Paludisphaera rhizosphaerae: one gene and its partner. The protein of the gene in region 1 interacts with the protein of each later gene in a pairwise test. Links are inferred from orthologs where the notes say so. Each region holds a gene or a part of one and is shown in the gene's direction. Other genes may lie near its edges. The genes, in order: G5C50_RS02440 and ndk.

What was found.
Region 2: the proteins of G5C50_RS02440 (region 1) and ndk interact in binary tests that used the Escherichia coli proteins (3 or more experiments, as listed by UniProt). The link is inferred for Paludisphaera rhizosphaerae from one-to-one orthologs.

The regions. Positions count from the first base shown.
Region 1 is NZ_JAALCR010000001.1:543,280-553,301, reverse strand. Bases 836-3,723 are described here. They hold G5C50_RS02440 (5-formyltetrahydrofolate cyclo-ligase), read left to right. Parts: upstream 836-1,914; coding sequence 1,915-2,532; downstream 2,533-3,723. Other genes in these bases: G5C50_RS02435 (DUF6807 domain-containing protein), read right to left, coding at 2,496-3,713; G5C50_RS02445 (UvrB/UvrC motif-containing protein), read left to right, coding at 836-1,574. Outside these bases: G5C50_RS02450 (DUF4912 domain-containing protein), read left to right, coding at 1-612; more of G5C50_RS02445, read left to right, coding at 801-835; G5C50_RS02430 (RNA recognition motif domain-containing protein), read left to right, coding at 4,013-4,375; G5C50_RS02425 (NifU family protein), read left to right, coding at 4,536-4,802; radical SAM family heme chaperone HemW, read left to right, coding at 4,838-5,998; G5C50_RS02415 (ParB/RepB/Spo0J family partition protein), read right to left, coding at 6,002-6,949; G5C50_RS02410 (SDR family oxidoreductase), read left to right, coding at 7,057-7,914; G5C50_RS02405 (APC family permease), read right to left, coding at 7,903-9,417. UniProt on the Escherichia coli protein: Involved in the removal of 5-formyltetrahydrofolate.
Region 2 is NZ_JAALCR010000006.1:231,112-241,014, reverse strand. What follows is about bases 3,420-6,188. They hold ndk (nucleoside-diphosphate kinase), read left to right. Parts: upstream 3,420-4,460; coding sequence 4,461-4,916; downstream 4,917-6,188. Other genes in these bases: G5C50_RS10025 (hypothetical protein), read left to right, coding at 5,755-6,188; G5C50_RS10030 (hypothetical protein), read left to right, coding at 5,332-5,577; G5C50_RS10040 (Mov34/MPN/PAD-1 family protein), read left to right, coding at 3,701-4,198; cysK (cysteine synthase A), read left to right, coding at 3,420-3,696. Outside these bases: G5C50_RS10050 (right-handed parallel beta-helix repeat-containing protein), read right to left, coding at 1-2,228; more of cysK, read left to right, coding at 2,722-3,419; more of G5C50_RS10025, read left to right, coding at 6,189-6,537; G5C50_RS10020 (DNA adenine methylase), read left to right, coding at 6,936-7,994; G5C50_RS10015 (hypothetical protein), read left to right, coding at 8,070-8,336; G5C50_RS10010 (glycoside hydrolase family 16 protein), read left to right, coding at 8,594-9,499; G5C50_RS10005 (hypothetical protein), read left to right, coding at 9,487-9,903. UniProt on the Escherichia coli protein: Major role in the synthesis of nucleoside triphosphates other than ATP. The ATP gamma phosphate is transferred to the NDP beta phosphate via a ping-pong mechanism, using a phosphorylated active-site intermediate.

The DNA.
Region 1 (10,022 bases):
ATCCCGATCCACGGCGGCGTCAACAACTGGTACATCGACGTGGTCAAGCCCCCGCGGTCCTACCGGATCGACGTCGGCTACCTCTCGCGGCGGGGCAAGTTCTACGTGCTGGCCCGCTCGAACATCGTGACCACCCCCAAAGCCGGCGTCACCGACGCGCTTGAGGAGAACTGGGCCAGCGTTCAGCAGCAGTTCGAGCGGGTCCAGAACCCGTCGACGCTCCACGCGGCCAAGCAGAATTCCTCAAGCTCGATCGACCTCAACGACCTCTTTGAAGAGCGGCTGCGACGGCCCCTGTCGAGCCTCTCGATGCAGAACCTGTCGCTTGGCGCCCTGCCGGGGCTGGGCCGTCGGTTCCACTTCGAGATCGACGCGGAGTTGATCGTTTACGGGACTACGGAGCCCAACGCTCAGGTCACGCTTCAGGGCGAGCCTGTGCAGTTGCGTCCCGACGGCACCTTCACCGTCCGCTTCAGCCTGCCCGACTCGCGGCAGATCATCCCGGCTGTCGCCGCCAGCGCCGACGGCGTGGAAGAGCGGACGATCGTCCTGGCCGTCGAACGCAACACCAAGGAACTTGAGCCGATGATCCACGACGGCAACGAGATCTAATCCGCGTCGTCGGCCTCCAATACCATCGCCCGCGGTCGTCGCCTTTTCGGGCGTTGACCGCGGGCGATCGTTTGCGCGGCGGTTGCCGGCGCGGGTGGCCGGCCGTAGAGTGATATGAATTGATTTGAGGCGACCCCGGAAGGCGTCGCCGCGCTGAGGGCCCCGGCGGCGGGGCGGGGGGAGTCGTCTTGAGTTTTGATATCACCGGAGTTCTGGCGGACTGGGATTTCCATCCCGACGATCTGCAGGTCCGCCTCATCACCGGCGACGACGGCCGCGACAAGATCCAGATGCGCGTCGACCTGGGCGTGCTCCAGATGGAATGCGAGGGCCGACCCGACGGTCGTCGGCCGTTCGGAGTCGAATCGCTGCTCGAGCACTTCGAGAACCGCCGCCAGGAGGCTCTCGACGCCGGCGACGAGTTCACTGTCGAGCCGTCCGACTGTGCGGCCTTGATGCGCGAAGGCCTGCAGTATTACCACCGCTATCTCTCCGCCTTTCACCTGCAGCTCTACGACATGGTGGCTCGGGACACGGAGCGGAACCTGCGCCTTTTCGCCTTCGTCTCGCGCCATGCGGAGAGGAACCGCGACAAGATCGAGTTCGATCAGTATCGTCCCTACGTCACCATGATGAACACGCGCGCCCGCGCTCTCAAGGAACTGGGGAGAAGCGACGTCGGGGCGGCGCTTGACCGGATCGACGAGGGAATCCGCCGAATCCGAGACTTCCTCGGCGAGTATAATCAGGCCGACCGCGAGGCCGACTGCTCCGAGTTGAACTTCCTGCTCCGCTGGCGGGCCGACGTCGACCGGGATCGACCCAAGGGCCCGCTCGTTCGACTCGAGGACGAACTGCGCGAAGCCATCGCCCACGAGAGCTACGAAGAGGCCGCCCGGATCCGCGACGAAATCCGTCGCCTGACCGAGCACCAAAACGCCGAACGCCAGGCCCCAGGCTGAGTTAAAAGAAACATGTTCGGGCGTTCATAGCGAGGGCCGGTTTTCCTTGATTTCTCCGGCCTCATCGGCTAGTATCCGGGAGTCCGGCTTCGGCTGGACGAGCCTCTGCCATGTTCGACACGGGGCGGTCCTTTTGGCGAACCAACGTTTAACCCGTAGGGATCCCAAATCGGCCTCTTGGAGCTAGTCTTCTCGAAGGTCTGCGGCTCCCACCTGAACTGCGGGTTCTCAAAAGCGCCTCAACGGCATTGCGGTGGAGGTCTTCCGCCCGTGTCCCCCCATTTCGATGGGGAGTCACGGGCTCATTTTTTTTCTGGGCCGACGGCCCCAGAGCGGTCGCATGCCCACGACGCCTGAGAAACGACGTCTAAGAGTCGAGACGATCTCCGCCGTCCTGAACCTGAGCGAATCAGATCGGGCCGAGCAGGAGCGGCGCATCCTGGATAGGGTGATCGAGATTCCGTCGTATCAGGCGGCTGAGAGCGTTCTCCTCTATATCAAGGCCTTCCCGGAAGAGATCGATACGGCCCCTTTGCTTTCGGACGCCTTGAAGTCCGGTAAGCGACTGGTCTGCCCGCGGGTCGATCGTGCCTCAAGAGGGATGGTACTGCACGCGATCAGCGACCCGGCGGTCGATCTGCGCGCGGGGACGCTCGGGATTCCCGAACCTCGACCTGACGCGCCGGACATCGCCCCCGAGTCGATTGAGTGGGTCCTTGCGCCGGGCGTCGCCTTCGATGCGCGCTGTAACCGAGTCGGCCGAGGAGCGGGGCATTACGACCGCCTTCTGCCGAAACTCCGAAAGGGCGTCGAGGTCTGGGCCGCGGCGTTCGACGTCCAGATCCTCGACGCGCTTCCCGTCGAGCCCCATGACGCACCCCTGAATGGGGTGGTCACGGCGACTCGTATCCTGGTCCGGCCTCACTCGCCCCAGGAGGCGGCCGGCGGCTCGGCGTAGAGAGCGAACCAGCGGGCGATGTCGGCGGGGTCGCCTGCGCCGTCGTGAAGGATCACGCGATATGCGAACCGGATCGACTGGCCTGGCGCGATGGTGTATTCCCCATATCCAGGGGTCTTGAAGTCGGGACCTCCGAACGGATTCGCGGCGAAGAGGCCATATGTCCGGACGTGCCAGGTCGTGGGGTAGCGGAAGCTCCGGGGACTATTGAGGATCGTGATGCCGGCGGTCTTGCCGTCGATCGGTCCGGAGTAGTCGACCCACGCCGAGGGCTTGCCCCAGGCCGCGGCGTCCTTGAGGCCTTCGGCGTTGACGATCTGGCCGTTCGGCTTCGTCTTGTCCTTGTGCTCGGCGTCCATCGACGAGGCCACCCGTAGACCGAAGCTCCCTTCCTTCGTTTCGCCCATAACGACCGGTTTGTCGGTCGCTTTGAGGGTCGCATCGAAGTCGAGGATGCGCACGCCCTTGGTGTTGTAGATGGTCAGGACGCGCTCGTCCTCGCAGACCTTGGAGCCGTCTGGGCTGATCCAGTCGTCGTGGGTTCGGACCCGTCCCAGCACGGGGCCCGCAGCCTCGATCTTGCGGGCCGTCTCACGGATCAATCCTTTCTTGACGTCCCAGAAGTCGATGCCGTTGACCTTGCCGTGGGTGAACCAGAAGGACTCGTGGTGAGGATGGTCCGTGTCGTCGCCCTCGATCTTTTCCATGGGGTACGAGCGAGTCATTCGCTGACCCGAGGGACCGAGCAATGGGAAGAGGAACGGCTTGTAAGGCCCGTCGATTCGGTGCACCGCCACCGGAGCGCCGTTGATGTCGATCTTCAGATTCGAGCCTTCCGACGTGATCGACACGCCCCCTTCCGGCTTGGTCGGGGCCGAGGCTGGCGTGAGGGTGAATTCCGTTGAGTTAGACGTTCCCCCGGCGATGAAGGTGAGTGAGCGATGCTCGCCCTCGGACAGGACGACTGCGGGGATCGCCGGGCCATCGGCCGGTTTCAAACTGTAAAGCCCTGGGGACAGGCCGGCGGGCGCGGCCAGCGTCACGGGGATGTCGGCCGGGACGGGAGTGGAGATCCGGAGCCTGTGGGGCGTCGTCTGGGAGACGGCCCAGACCGGACAGGTCAGGAACGCCAGAGCCGTCAGAGCGAATTGCGCAATGCGTCTTGCGGTGGGATGTCGCATGTCCCTTCAGCCTCGTCGGAGGATGTGGTTGGTGAGCGTTCAATGTGCGGCAAGGCGCGGAGACTTGCAAGCGCCAAGACCTCTTGACACGGTCGGAGCAGCGAGGAAGTCGGTTCATGGGTTTTTTTGTTGAACCCTTTGAAAAGAGCGGATACATTGCCAGACGCTTCAGAGTAGGCGACGAGGGTCCGGGGTCGGCCGACAGGCCAGCCGCCGATTCTGGAGTGGCGATGCAGAACGGCTTCCGCCTTCCTGACGGGGCCGAGATGCCGCGATGACTGGCTTGTTTCGGTCGATCGGTGGAGAGCCTGCGGGCGATTGTTATGGCGAAGCGGCTATACGTCGGCAACCTGAAGTACACGGTGACTTCAGAACAGCTTCAGGAAATCTTCGAGCAATTCGGTGCGGTCTCCTCGGCTCAGGTTCTCAGCGATCGGGAAACCGGCCGAAGCCGTGGCTTTGGCTTCGTCGAGATGCCCAACGACGACGAGGCGCAGAATGCCATCGAGTCGTTGGACGGCCAGGACCATGACGGCCGTCGTTTGACCGTCAACGAAGCACGGCCGCGCACTCCGGGCGGCGGCGGTGGCGGCGGCGGTGGATACCGCGGCGGCGGCGGTGGTGGATACCGCGGCGGCGGCGGATACGGCGACGATTATTGAGGATGTAGACTCGCCGGCCCGCAGGCACAGGGATACACTACTAAGAGGTCCGTCCCTGGTCCGGTGAGAGGCGACAATCTCCACCGTCGGCACTTTTGTCGAAGGGAACGCGCCACGCCGGCGCGGCCCCTTTGGTCGTGAATTGCTTGAGCCGCATCTAATGAATGCACCTGCCTCCTCAGTCGATGTCCGCGAGCGGCGGCTAGAACACATCCGGCGCGTCGTCGATGAGCGCGTTCGCCCCGAACTCCAGGCCGAGGGGGGGGACGTCGAGGTCGTGAGCATTGATGAGGATGGGATCGTTCAGATCCGACTCCTCGGTGCGTGCCAGGGCTGCGGCTCCTCGGTCCACGTTACGACGATGTTCGTCGAACAGATCGTCAAGGCCGAGGTTCCCGAAGTCCGGTTCCTGGAAGCGATCCCCTGAGCGCCGGCGCAACCAATCCTGGTGTTTCCGCCGCGCTGTCGTCGACAGCCCATGAGGCACCTCCCTGGCTCCGGCCGAGGGCGGCCTACGTCCACATACCCTTCTGCGCGCACAAGTGCGGCTATTGCGACTTCGCGTCGCTCGCCGGGGCCGACCACCTGGCCGACCGGTATCTCGATGCGCTTGAACGTGAGACGGCCGCCAAGCTCGGTGAGCCCCACGAAGTCGACACGATCTTCATCGGCGGCGGTACGCCGACCCGTCTGGAGGCGCCGGCCCTCGAGCGGCTCGCCCGGATGGTCGCTCACTGGCTTCCGCTGGCGGAGGGGGGTGAGTGGACCGTCGAGGCCAACCCGGGCACACTCGACGCAGCCAAGGCCGACGTCCTGGCGGCGGCCGGCGTCAATCGCGTCAGCCTGGGCGCCCAGTCGTTCCAGCCCCGGTTGCTCGCCGCATTGGAGCGGAATCACGCGCCGGAGGAAGTCGGCCGCGCGGTGGCGATCGTCCGCGACCGCTTCCCACGATGGTCGCTCGACCTGATCTTCGGCGTCCCAGGCTCAAACATCGACGACTGGAAGGCCGACCTGGATGCGACGCTCGCGCTCGATCCCTCGCATCTCTCCTGCTACGGCCTGGTTTACGAGAAGGGGACGGCCCTCTGGAAGCAACTCCAGCGCGGCGAGGTCGAGCCCGTCGTGGAGGACGTCGAACGCGAGATGTACGAGTTGGTGATGGACCGACTCGAACAGGCCGGATTGCACCTGTACGAGATCTCGAACTACGCTCGGCCCGGGCATGAGTCGCGGCACAACCTGGTCTACTGGGCGAACGACGCCTACTGGGGCCTCGGCCTGGGCGCTGCGGAGTACGTCGAAGGCACCCGGACAGTCAACACCCGGGATATGCAGGCGTATCTGAAGCGGATCGAGGCCGGCGAATCGGCGACCGGGCCGAACGAGCGTCTCGGCCCCGAGGAACGGGCCCGCGAGACGGCCATGCTCATGCTGCGACGGACGATCCTGGGGATCGATCGCGCCGACTTCCGGCTGAGGACGGGCTACGATCTCGACACGTTGCTCGGTCCGGTGATCGTCCGCTTCGTCGGCGAGGGGCTGTTGGAGGACGACGGCCGGCGCGTGAGGTTGACGCACGAGGGGCGGTTCCTTGCCGACCGCGTCCTTTGTGAGGTCGTTTGAACCTCAGGCCCGTCGCAACCGATCGGCTCGTGCAGCCATCTTGATGACTGCGGCGTGGAAGACGCCTCGCGCGTTGGAGCTGGCGGTGCGATAGCTCTCGATGAAGCCCTCGGCCTCGGTCCAGCCGACGACGTCCATGATCTGCTTGGCCATGACGTTGAGCAGCTCGTCGATCGAAGGGGCCTCCACCTCAACGGGGGCCTGCATGGCGACGATCCGAGGATCGACGCCGCCGGCGAAGTGGACCTCCTCGGCGATCGGCGGGCCGGAGGACGCCCGCGCCGGGGCCTCTTCGTCCCAGGGAGCGGTGGCCGCCGACATGTTCCGGCGGCCGCGTTCGGCGGTCTCGGGCGAAGCGCCGCCGGACAGGTTGTCGCGCGGACGGTTCTCGTTGGGATCCTTGGGCAGACCGGCCGTGGTGTAGAGCTTGCCGTCGGCCCCGACGCGGCCTGGATTGTTGGGGATCTGGTGGCCGTCGATGAGCTGCTTGCGGATCTTCGCCACCAGCTCACGCGAGACGCCCAGCTCCTCGGCCGTGCGACGGTCCGACCAGTCGTGGTGCAGCTTGAGCTTGACCTCGACGGCCCGCCGACGCTCCGTCCGTGAGAGCGGGAGGCCGTGGAAGAGGTTGACGCTGGAGACGTAGTCGAGAGCTTCGTTGAACGAGCCGGGGCGGATCTCGGCCGGGATCGTCCGCTTGCCGAGCATGATGGCCGCGGCGTGGCGGTGGAAGCCGTCGGCGAGCAGCCAGCGCTCGTCGACCTCGTAGACGGTGATGGGAGGGAGCCGGTCCCACGCCTCGGCGTATCGCTCGACGGTGAAGTCGTCCAGGCGGTCGCGCAGGTTGAGGTCGGGGTCGAGGACCAGGTCGTCCAGAGCCACGTTGCGGATGTCCATCTCGGCCGCTCCCACGTCGCGCGGCGGTCCAGGTGAAGGGACGCGCGTCGTCACTTGATCGTTTTCCTCGGAGGTGTCCGTCGCCTATCATCGGTCGGAGAAAAGGCGTCCTTGCGACGTAATGGCGAGGTTTTTCGAGGCACTCGGAGGATGCGCGGACCATGCGGATTCTGTTGACGGGCGCGACGGGAAGGATCGGCGCGTATTTACGCGATCCTCTGAACATGCGGGGCTGGGAGGTCGTCCGCTGGGCGGGTTCCCATGCGGTCGACTTGACGGATCCTGGGGCCGTCTCGCGGGGCCTCGATCAGGCCGATGCCGACGTCGTCCTGCACGCCGCAGCCATCAGCGACGCCGAGACGTGCCGCCGCGATCCCGACCGGGCGCGGACGATCAACGTGGAGGCCGTCGCCTGGATCTCCGAGTGGTGCGCGGCAAGGGGACGACGCCTGGTCTTCACCTCGACCGACATGGTCTTCGACGGTACGAAGCCCTGGTCGACCGAGTCCGACGAGCCGAGGCCGATCCTGGCCTACGGCGCGACCAAACGAGCGGCCGAGTTGGAGGCCCTGAAAGCCCCCGATTCCGTCGTCGCCCGGATCTGCCTGCTTTACGGCCCGACGCTCTGCGATCGCGAGACCTTCTACGACAAGGCCGTCGGCCAGCTCCGAGCGGGCGCGCCCCAGACGTTCTTCGACGACGAGTTCCGCACGCCCCTCGACTATGCGACGGCCGCGCGGGCGTTGGCGATGCTGGCGGCGTCGGACTTCCGAGGGATCGTCCACGTCGGAGGGGCGGAGCGTCTCAGCCGGTTCGAGTTGATGACGAAGGTCGCTCGCGGCCTGGGGCTGGACGGGAGCCTCGTCCGATCCAACAGCCGGGCCGAGGCCTCCTTCTCGGAGCCTCGCCCGGCCGACGTCTCGCTCGACACGTCCCGGCTGGCCGCCCTCCTCCCGACTCTCGAACGACCTCCCGTCGAGGAGGCCGTGCGAGCGATGGCGAGAGGCTCAGCCGGCTGATTCGGCGAGCGTCGGTTTGCGCCTCAGCAGGTAGTACGCCGGCACGCCCAGGAGGATCAGCACGCCGCCGCCGAGGGCCTGCATCCGGGTCTCATGGTTGGCCAGCATCGAGCCCAGGAGCAGCAGCGAGGCGCCCACGAAGAGCATGGGGGTGAAGGGATAGCCCCAGGTCTTGTACGGGCGGGGAGTGTCGGGCCGGGTCTTCCGGAGGACGAACACGCTGGTGATCGCCAGCATGTAGAAGACCGTTGCGCCGAAGATGACGTAGTCCAGCAGGATGTCGTACAGGTGCTTGCGGTTGAGGGTCGTCCAGGCGGACGTGACGAAGTCGGGCAGCCAGCCCGACGAGGTCGGCGGCGGCACGAGGATCATGGCCGTCCCCACGATGGTCAGCGTGATCGCCCAGATCGCCTGGGCGATGATCGCGTTGGAAGGCGTCTGGAACCGGGGGTGGATCCGGTCGAACCAGGCCGGCAACAGGCCGTCGCGGGCCATCGCGAAGTAGGAGCGAGGGCCGGTCAGAGCGTTGCCGTTGAGCGAGATGAAGGTCGAGCACATCACCAACGCGGAGATCGCAAGAACGCCGTTCGCCCCGAGCAGCGTCTTGCAGTAGACGGCGGCGACCGCGTTCGCGATGTTCGCGCTACTGGCATCGTGAGCGGCGGAGACGGCGGCCATCGGCAGGACGTAGTGATAGGCGATCGTCATCGTGAGGTAGATCGCGACGAGGCTGGACATTCCCAGAACCATCGCCATCGGGATGTTGCGGCCGGGGTCTCGGATTTCCTCGGCCAGCGGCGTGACGTTCATCCAGCCGTCGTAGGCCCAGAGGACGCCGACCATGGCGACCATCGCGGCCGAGAAGAGGCTCCCCTTGTAGTCGGCCGGGAGGCTCCAGGGCGAGAGGTTCTGGACGCTGCCGCCCCCCACGATGAACGGCAGGGCGATGAGCGTGAGAACGCCGCCGACCTTCAGCGCTGTGCCGACCACCTGCAACCCGCCGCCCCCCTTCGTCCCCAACACGTTGATGAAGGTGACGATGGTGATGGCGCTGACGGCGGCCATCGCCTGCCAGACGGCCCCGTGGATCGATTCCGGCGCGGGGAAGATCTGGGCGAAGTAACGGGCGAAGGCCGCCGCGAGCGTCGCCATCGACCCGGCGCGGGAAACGGTCAGCTCTGACCAGCCGAAGAGAAAGGCCGGCAGCTTACCGTAGGCCTCGCGAAGGTAGACGTAAGGCCCGCCCGCCTGCGGGATCATCGCCCCCAACTCGGCGAGCGTCAGCGCCCCGGCGGTGGTGAAGGCTCCCGCGACGATCCAGATCCCGATGATCCCGCCCAGAAAGGGGAGTTCATGCGCCACGCGGGCCGGCACGATGAAGATCCCCGAGCCGATGACCGACCCGACCACCACGCAGAGCGCGGCGATCGGCCCCAGCACGCGCGGCAAGACGACGGGTTGCGTCTGCGCGGGCGCAGGGGACGAGATTGTCTGAGTTTCCATGCAGCGATTCCTCGGCTCGAAGACCCGGGCGTTGCGTCGTTCTTCCGGGTGCAAGGGAGGACGTATTCCACCATAAAGGGGAGCCCGCGCGAAAGCCCGGTGCCAGGCCCTCCGGCCCTCGGCAAGCGCCCTAATGGTCGGGATCGTCAGAGCCCAGGTCATCGGAGCGAGTTGAGGACGACCGTCCCAATGGGCCCCCGCGGCTCAGCAAACCTGGGGCGAGAACGTTTGCTCGGATCGAGTCAAAGGGAGCCTCGACTTTGGGTTCGATCGCTTCGAGGGTTCTGCTCGGATCTGACTGCAAAGCCTTGGAAATCAAGTCGTTGCGGCCGAGATCGTCGTGGCTTCGTTCGCTCGTTTTCCGTGATACTCGTCGGGGTTGTCGGACGCTTCGACTGACGAGATCTGGCTCCCTTCGTAGCCCTCATCGGCCTCCGATCCCCTCGCTGATCGGCTTCGATTTTGGCTTCGATCGCCCTTGATTCAAGCCTGCGGTATGGGCGTAACGCGTTGTCAAATGGCGATTTCCGACGAACGTGCCGCTGGCTTCGATCGGCGAGGAATGGGGTGCCGGCAGCCGACGGCGGCTTCGCAGCGACCCGTAT
Region 2 (9,903 bases), on another replicon or contig:
GTCAGGCCGTCGACGATCGAGACGACGCCCGTCTCCTTCGGGATCGGCTCGTCGAGCAGCAGGGTCGTGTCGTCGATCGGCTGGAGGAGGCGGCGATACGTTCCGGCGGCGGGCCCGGTCAGGATCGCCACGGTCCAGCCGGCTCGGATCGGGACGTCGCCCTGGCGCTCGCCGACGCGGATCAGGCGGCCGTCGGGCGAGACCGATCGCACGGCCCCCTCGTATCCCACGCGGTAAGACTCCGTCAACATGATCTCGGGCGCGTTCACGCGCGGAACGCCGTCGCCGTCGATCTCGCCAACCCCCTCGACGACGTTGTCCTCCACGATCACGTCCTTCCCCGCCGCCCCGAGCGCAAAGAACCTCCAGAGCTTGCCGGACGGCTCCCCCTTCACGCGGTTCTTGCGGACAAGGACGTCGTGGATGTAACGACCCGAGATCGCCGCGGCCGACATCGTTTTCGCCGGCGCTCCGCGGAACGTGTTGTCCACGAACGACCACGGCCCGTTGAAGAACTGGACCGAGCCCCCCAGCAGCGTGCAGCCCTCGACTCGGCCGCCGTCGGCGTGGGTGAACCGGAACATCCCCACGGAGTCGACCCACTTGCTGGGGTCGGTCGAGGGGGGGCCTTCCACGTCGAGCTTCGAGAGCACGATCCCCCACTTGCGGGAGTGGCGGATCGGGTCTGGGTCGCGGTCGTCGCTCGTGCCGATCACCGCCGGACCGTAGCCCACCTTGTCGTCCCAGCGGATCGGACCCTCGAAGCGGATCGAGAGCCCCGACAGCGTCGTCCGGCCGTGGTGGATCTTCAGCGCGGTCGTCCAGGGGGGGGAGCCCGCCGGCTGGCTGAAGACGAGCGTCGCTCCCTGGGAGGCCGTCAGGACGACGGGCCGGTTCAGGACGAGCGGTTTGACCAACCGATACGTCCCCGCCGCGAGGCTGACGGTCCCCGCCTGATCGACGAGGGCCTGGAGGTCGTCTCCCGGTTTGGCCTCGCTCCGGGAAGCGGCCGGGGCCGGGTGCCGGAGCGCTGGGTCGCACGAGCCTCCCGGGAAGCGGATGACCGTCGACCGGCCGTCGCGGGCGATCAGACGGAGGCTGAACGAGGCGCCGGCCTCGTCGCGGATCGGCGGGAAGAAGACGTCGAGCGTCCCGGCCCGTCCGCCCGGCTTGACGATCATCGGGTCGGTCCCCACCCACCCCGAGGCGTTCCGGAACGGATCGTCCCCCCCGACGCGGAACGACCAGGAGCCGATCGAGCCGTCGGCCAGCGTGGCGGCGACGAGGTCGCGGGGAACGTCGACGCCCGTCACGGCGACGTGGACATCGCCAGGATCGTTCCCCCCGTCCTGGCCGAGCCACTTCACCTGGGCCTCGGCGACGACCACCGTCGGGGCAGGGGGCTCAGCCGCCTTGCGTCTCGGGTCGAACTTGCCGGCGGCGATCGAGGCGCGGTCACCCGTGTCGTTGGTGTAGAGGATGCGGACGGCCAGAGGGCCGCCGTCGAGGTCACGCGTCGGCTGGAAAAAGAGGTCCCCTTCGCCGGGCTTCGAAGGATCGAGCCGCAGCTCGCAGGCCGGGAGCATCTCCGGGTTGATGTGGCTCTCCCACTTCGTGCCCGAGGGGCCGTCGATGCGAACCGCGCGGACGTCGACTTTCTTCGACAGGCCGGAGAGCCGGATGCAGGCGTCCGCCAGGCCGTCGGGTCCGACGCCCGGCCCAGGGCCGACGGCGTCGCGACCGTCCTGGCCGACCCACGCCGCCTTCATCGCGGCGGCCGCCGTCCGCAGGGTTGAGTCGACCTGCTTACCCATCAGCGAGAGCTTATGCTCGCGACCGTCGTCGTAGCGGATGGTGAGGTCGTACTTGCGAGGGCCCGTGTAGTCGCCGGGCTCGATGTAGAGGTCGCCCCTGGGGGAGCCTTGCTCGCGGACGAACGCCGCCTTCCAGGCGAACGGTTCGATGGCGTTGTATTGCCACTGGTTGTGCTTGCGCTCGGTCGACAGGACGTCGATGAGCTTCACCTCCCTGCGCGGGTCGAGGCCGGCGATCGCGATGTGGACGTCCTGCACGTCGCTGGGCTCGAACCGATTGTGCGGCCCGACGAAGTCCTTGCCGTCCTGCCCCACCCAACGCGCCGAGGGCCCTCGACCGGCCTGCGCGAAAACCGTCCCCGCGGCCGTCGTCAAGAACGCCACGGCCAGCGCCGCCCTGCGAAAGACATCCATGCGTCGTGCTCCCTAACCAACGCCTCGCCCCCGCCGGAGCCTATCACGACGCTCACCCCCAGGGGAACCCACCGGGGGCACCTTTGGACTTCGGCAATTCGTAGGGGCGCCCCTTGTGGGCGCCCGATCGCCTTTCGGTGTCCAATCACCGTAGAATGTCCGATCGCCTTTGGATGTCCGCAGCGATCAGGGCGCCCACAAGGGGCGCCCCTACGAATTGCGGCCCCCCCGATCGGTCGGCACTCCGGACGAGCCCTGGAGGGTGGGCACCGCCCACCTCCGGTACCTGGGGATGGTGGGGCGGCCCCCACCTTGCCTCGGGGATTCGGGTTGGAGGAACTCTAACGTCGCCGCCCGGCTTGTCTCCCGAGCCTTTGCATACTAGGATGATCGGAAAAATGACGGTGAAGGTTGTGAATCGCGGCGCGGCTCGCAGCCGATCATGATTCCGATATCAGGTCGCGAAGGCGTCGTCAGGACGGGGGGCGCGAGGATGAATGCCGGGGAGCGGGTCTGGTCGTATGGGCGGATCTTCGACGACGTCACTCAGGTGATCGGCGGCACGCCGCTCATCAAGCTGAGGAGAGTCGTCGACGGAGCCAAGGCCACGGTCGTCGCCAAGTTGGAAAGCGCCAACCCCTTGTGGTCGGTGAAGGACCGCATCGGCGTGGCGATGATCGACGAGGCCGAGGCCCAGGGGAAGGTCGGCCCTGGCACGGTGATCGTGGAGCCGACCAGCGGCAACACGGGGATCGCCCTGGCCTTCACCTGCGCCGCGCGGGGATACCGGCTGATCGTCACCATGCCGGAGAGCATGAGCCTGGAGCGCCGGCGGTTGATCAAGGCCTTCGGCGCGGAGATCGTTCTGACGCCCGCCTCCGAGGGGATGCCCGGGGCGGTCCGCAAGGCCGAGGAGCTGCTGAAGAGCCTCCCCAAGGCGTATATGCCCCAGCAGTTCAAGAACCCGGCCAACCCGGAGATCCACCGTCGGACGACCGCCCAGGAGATCTGGCAGGACACCGAGGGGAAGGTTGACGTCTTCGTGGCCGGCGTCGGCACGGGGGGGACGATCACGGGGGTCGGCCAGGCGCTCAAGAAGCTGAAGCCGTCCGTGAAGGTCGTCGCCGTGGAGCCGGCGGGCTCGCCGGTGATCGCCCAGAGCCGCAAGGGGGAGTCGCTGCGGCCGGGCCAGCACAAGATCCAGGGCATCGGCGCGGGCTTCATCCCGGACGTTCTGGACATGTCGGTGATCGACGAGGTGGTCGACGTCCGCGACGACGACGCCTTTGAGACCACCCGCCGGCTCGCCCGCGAGGAAGGCCTCCTCTGCGGCATCTCCTGCGGCGCTGCGGCGTTCGCGGCGATCGCCCTGGCGAAGAAGGACGAGTACGCCGGCAAGCTGATCGTGGCCCTGCTGCCCGACCTGGGCGAGCGCTACCTCTCCACGCCGCTCTTCCCCGAGGCCTGAGCCCGTGCCCGCGTCCGCGCCCGGCCCCCGTCCTCGTCCCGCGTTCGATCCCGAGGGTTTCGAGGGGCCGCTGGAGATCCCCCGGACGATTCTCGCCGCGATGGTGGACCACTGCCTGCGCGAGAATCCCCGGGAGTGCTGCGGCCTGCTGGGGGGCGTGCCGCCGAGGGCGTCGTCGTTCCACCCCTTGCGCAACGTCGCCCCGACCGCCGAGACCCGCTACGACGCCGACCCTCGCGACCTGATCGAGGCCGTCGTCGACCTCCGCCGCCGGGACGCCGAGATCCTGGCGATTTACCACTCCCACCCCCGCTGGGAGGCCGTCCCCAGCCGGACCGACCTCGATCAGAACCACTACGGGGCCGTCCCCCGGATCATCGTCTCCCTGCTGTCGAGCCCCCCCGTCGTCCGCGTCTGGCGGCTCGGCCGCGACGATTTCCAGGAGATCCCCTGGACGCCCACGGACGACGAGACGTTGCACGACCCTCCGGCGGGCGAATAAACTGAGGCTCCTCGCCGATTTCCAGCGAACTCCGACTGGAACGGGTGCCATGGCCACGCTTGCGTGGCCATGAACCGGCGTGGGACGTTCCCAGCACAAGTCCGTCGCCGATCGCATGCCCACGCGAGCGTGGGCATGGCACCCAGGTCTGCGGCTCGACGTCGGAGCAACCGACCCGGGTTCGTCCCGATCGTCGCAAGCCTACCGATCCCGAACACCCTTTTGAGAGGCGGCGCCCCGCGCGTCGCGAGCCTTTCCCGTCATGCAGAAGACCCTGATCATCTTCAAGCCGGACTGCGTTCAGCGCCGGCTGGTGGGCGAGATCCTCGCCCGGTTCGAGGCCAAGGGGCTGCGCGTCGCGGCGCTGAAGCTCCTGCAGGTCGACCGCTCCCTGGGCGAGAAGCACTACGCCGAGCACCAGGGCAAGCCGTTCTTCGAGGGCCTGATCGGCTTCATCACCGGCGGTCCGGTGGTGGTCGGCGTGCTCGAAGGGAACGAGGCCGTGACCGTCGTCCGGACGATGCTCGGCGCGACCAACGGCACGGCCGCCGCCCCCGGCACCATCCGCGGGGACTACTCCATCAGCAAGCAGAACAACCTGATCCACGGCAGCGACTCCACCGAGTCCGCCGCCCGCGAGATCGCCCTCTGGTTCGGCCCCGGCGAGGTCGTCGACTACGCCATCGCCGGCTCCCAGTGGGTCTTCGACGGGGCTTGATCCGCCTCGTAGTTGTCTGACCGCCCGCGCCTGAAGTCCCCTCTCCCCCCGGGAGAGGGTGGCCGAAGGCCGGGTGAGGGTCGTCGGGCTTGTACGCATAGCGATAGGGTCGAGGACGTCTTCCCCCCTGGAGGGGGAAGACAGACCGCGAAGCGGTCAGATGAGGGGGATGACCGCCGTCGGGGTGAAGCGAGGGTGCCGAGGTCGAAGGCTCCCGGATCTCCACCCCTCATCCGCCCCTTCGGGGCACCTTCCCCCTCAAGGGGGGAAGGCCGTTATGGTCTCGGTGTTCGTCCGACATGCCCTCTGCGATCCCATGACCCTCACCCGCCGCTGCGCGGCACCCTCTCCCGGGGGGAGAGGGAACTTTTGTTGTTCCGCCTGATCCCAATTTCGCTCCCCTGAGGACACCCCCATGCGTCTTCACAAACTGCTACCTTTGGCCGTGATCGCCGTGGGGCTCTCGGGCTGCGGGGGCTCGCCGGAGGTGGGCGACGCCGTCGTGGTGCCGCCGGCTGGCAAGGAAGCTCCCGCCCCGGCCCCGGCCCCGACGCCCTCCAACTCGCCCGAGACGCCCGCCGACAAGGTCGACCCGGCCGTTCAGCCTGGCGAGGCCCCCAAGACGGCCCCCGCGCCCGAGGCGACGGCCAAGCCCGAATGAGTCACGTGACGTTCCACGGAATCGGCCGGTGACGTCTCAACACCGGCCGGTCGTCCTGGTATGTTGGGGATGAGCGGTCGTTGATCGACCGCGCACGCCCCAACGTCCCGCCTGCGAAACGGATCGATCCCAGCACTCCCAGTCGAACGTTCGACTCCCGACGGAGGACTCTTGCTCATGTCCCGTTCCGCTCGTCTGTTCCATGCTCTCGCTCTGTCCGCCGCCGCGGCGGGCCTGTCCTCGTCGGCCTTCGCGGAGGAGCCCGGCTCGATCAAGGGCCGCGTCGTTTGGGCCGGCTCCGCCGCCCCGACCGAGAAGGTGCTCGTCGAGAAGGGGAAGGCCGCCAAGGACCCTGAGGTCTGCGCCGCCGCCGGCTCGATCGTCTCGCAGGAGCTTGAGGTCGACTCCGCGACCAAGGGCGTCGCCAACGTGATCGTCTACCTGGTGAAGCCGAGCGGGAGCAACCCCGAGGCCGCCAAGGCCCTGCTGAAGGCCCATCCCCAGGCCGTGCTCGACCAGAAGGACTGCGTGTTCCTCCCCCACGTCCAGGCGATCTACGAGGGGCAGGAGCTGGTCATCAAGACGAGCGACTCGGTCAGCCACAACGTCCGCTACCAGGGCTTCAGCAACGGCGCTCTGAACCAGATGCTGGGCGCCGGCGCCAAGCCGCTGGACCTCAAGCTCAAGGCCGAACGCCGGCCGATGCAGGTCGCCTGCGACATTCACCCCTGGATGACCTCGTGGGTCGCCGTCTTCGACCACCCCTACTTCGCCGTGACCGACAAGACCGGCGCCTTCGAGATCAAGGGCGTACCCGCCGGCGCCCAGAACCTCATCGCCTGGCAGGAGAAGGCCGGCTACATCAACGAGGGCAAGTCCAAGGGCATGCCCGTCACCGTCAAGGCCGGCGCCGCCGCCGACGCCGGTGAGATCAAGCTGGAGCCGACCGCCATCAAGTGAGGCGAACGACCTCTTACCGACGGGCCCTCCGAGTCCCCTCTCCCCCCGGGAGAAGGTGGCCCGAAGGGCCGGGTGAGGGTCGTGGGAGATCGGAGGGCATGCCGGATCACGATCCGGGACCATGACGGCCTTCCCCCCCTTGAGGGGGAAGGTGCCCCGAAGGGGCGGATGAGGGGTTGATTTCCGGGAGCCCGCGGTTTCTCGAAGGCCCTCCTCCATCCGACGGCGGTCGTCCCCCTCATCTGACCGCTTCGCGGTCTGTCTTCCCCCTCCAGGGGGGAAGATGTCATCGCCGCGCTCCCGTCGCCATGCTTACGATCCCGTGACCCTCACCCGCCGCTTCGCGGCACCCTCTCCCGGGGGGAGAGGGGACGTCTGATTGCGAGGGGTTCGAATTCATGCCCCTCCAATCCTCCGCCCGATTCAACGCCCCCCTCGCCCGCGCCTCGCTCTACCCCGAGCTTCGCTACATGGGGTCGAAGCATCGGCTGCTCCCCTGGATCCATGAGGTCCTCCGCGACCTCCCCTTCGACACGGCGGCCGATCCCTTCTGCGGCGGTGGCTGCGTGGCCTACCTGCTGCGGGCGATGGGCAAGACCGTCGCCGCGTCCGACTTCCTCAACTTCCCCGCCGTCCTCGCCCGCGCGGGGCTCGCGCAATCGCACGCGCGAATCGACGCAACGACCCTCGACCGCCTGCTGGCCCCTCGCGAAGACGCCCCCCGGTTCATCGCCGAGACCTTCGCGAACGTCTTCTACACGCCCAACGACCTGGCCGCCCTCGACCGGATCCGAGCGAACATCGACCGCCTCGAAGACCCCGATCAGCAGGCCCTGGCGCTGGCGGCGCTCATGCGGTCTTGCCTGAAGAAGCAGCCTCGGGGGGTGTTCACGATCTCGGGCGACCTCTCCCGCCACGACGACGGCCGGCGCGACCTGCGGCTCTCGATCGAGGACCATTTCCGCGAGCAGATCGCCGCGTTCAACGCGATCCCCTTCGACGACGGCCTGCGCCACACCGCCCGCCGGGCCGACGCCTTCGACGTGGACCCATCGGGCGTCGACCTGGTCTACCTCGACCCGCCCTACGTCCCGCGCTCGGACGACAACTGCTACATGAAGCGCTACCACTTTCTGGAAGGGCTCTCGTGCTACTGGCGGGGCGTGGACCTGATGCCGGAGACCCGCGTCAAGAAGATCGCCAAGCCGTTCACGCCGTTCAGCTACCGCCGGTGCGCCGTCGACGCCTTCGACCGACTCTTCGAGCGTTTCCATCGGTCGATCATCGTCCTGTCGTACAGTTCCAACGGTTTCCCGGACCTGGAACGACTGGAGGGGCTCTTACGGCAGCATAAACCGTCCGTCACGGTCCACAAGCGGCCGCATCGTTACCACTTCGGGACGCATCGCGGCGTCGGCCGGGCGGTGGTGGAAGAGTTCCTGATCGTGGGGCGATAGCATGGAATAAACGGCCGGCGGCGACGAAGACACTCCGACCGAGGAGCGCCGACGATCCTTTGTAGAGGCCCGACGATGAAACCGACCACCTGCGGCTGCTGCGGCGGGACGCAGCTCACCGAGGTCGTGCTCACGACCCAGCATTTCTGCCTGCGATTCGGCCCGTGGTTCGCGTTCTCGAAGTACATCACCCCCAAGCGCGCGATGGTCTGCCCGGACTGCGGGGCCGTGACGCCGTTCCTCGACGAGAAGGCCCTGCAAAAGGTCCGATCCTGGCGGCGAGAGGAACGCGAGGCGGCGACCTATGAGAAATCGAAGGCCGGGCGGTACGACGATTTCTGAGCACAGTCGGAACTTGGAGCGGTTTTCGGGTGCCATGGCCACGCTTGCGTGGCCATGAACCGGTCTGGGACGACAGCGCGACCGTTGCCAATCGCATGGTCACGCAAGCGTGGCCATGGCACCCGTGCGGTTGACTCCCGATGCGTCTCCGCTCCTCCTTCATCGACGAGCCGGTCACCGCTTGAGCACCAGCCTTCGCTCCGCGACGATGAAGCGAGTCGCGACGAATGCCCGGGGCGAGAGGAGGTCGATCGTGCGTGTCGGAATCGGCTTGCTGGTCCTTTCCATCGTCTGCTCCTCCACCACGGCCGCCGAGCCGCCCCGGGGGTGGACGCTCGTCTGGTCGGACGAGTTCGACGGGGACGCGATCGACCGGACGAAGTGGGACTTCGACCTCGGCGACGGGCCGCCCCCCGGCCAGGGGGAACGACGAGCTGGAATATTACACCAGCGACCCACGCAACGCGTTCGTCCGCGACGGCTCGCTGCACATCGTGGCGCGGAAGGAAGCGTCGCACGGGAAGCCATACACGTCGGCCCGGATCAAGTCGAAGGCGCGCGACGGCTCGCGGCTGTTCGCGCAGGCGTACGGCCGGTTCGAGTTCCGGGCCAAGCTTCCTACCGGCCGGGGCGTCTGGCCGGCCCTGTGGATGCTCCCGCAGGACACGTCGACTTACGGCGGTTGGCCCTGCTCGGGGGAGATCGACGTGATGGAGGCCCGCGGCCAGGAGCCCGACAAGGTGCTCGGGACGATCCACTTCGGCGCCCCCTGGCCGGGGAACGTCCACTCCGGCGGCGAGTACCACTTCCCCGCCGGCCAGTCGATCGACCAGTTCCACGAGTACGCCGTCGAATGGGAGCCGGGAGTCATCCGATGGCTCGTCGACGGCCATCTCTTCGCCACCAAGCGCTCCTGGTGGACCAGCCGCAACAAGGGCAAGCCCGCCTCCGAGGCCGACGTCGCGCAGTGGCCCGCGCCTTTCGATAAACCCTTTCATATCATCATGAACGTGGCCGTCGGCGGGAAGTTCCTCGGCAACCCAGACGCCTCCACGACGTTCCCGGCCGAGATGGTCGTCGACCACGTCCGCGTCTACGAGAAGACCACCGGCTACGGTGACGCCGGAACTCGAGGTCCGGAGAACCTGCCATGGAAGAAGTGAGGCGGAACGACCAAGCTGACCGGTGGCCGAACCCCGTCGCGGTGGTGGCGGCAATCCTCGTCGCGGTGTCTTGGGCCTCTTGGCTGACGAACGCGCGCATCAGCCCCGTCGACGAGCCGCCCGAATTCGGCTGGCCGCTCGTGTGCCAGGTCGCCGACGGCTGGATGGTTTCCGGCGGCTATGTCATTGCCATGGGCACCGAATACCTCCCCGGCTCGCTGATCGTCGATGCGCTCTGCGCCCTGCTGCCGGCTGGGACGACGTTCCTATTCGTCCAGGTGATCGCCGCGACGGCCTTCGGCTCAGGGCGGTTCACGACGGCCTCGCTCCTGCTCCTCATCGCGGCCATAGCCGTGATCCTCGCGGCCTCTCGTCTGATGCCGGAGTCGATCGGGGCGCTCGCT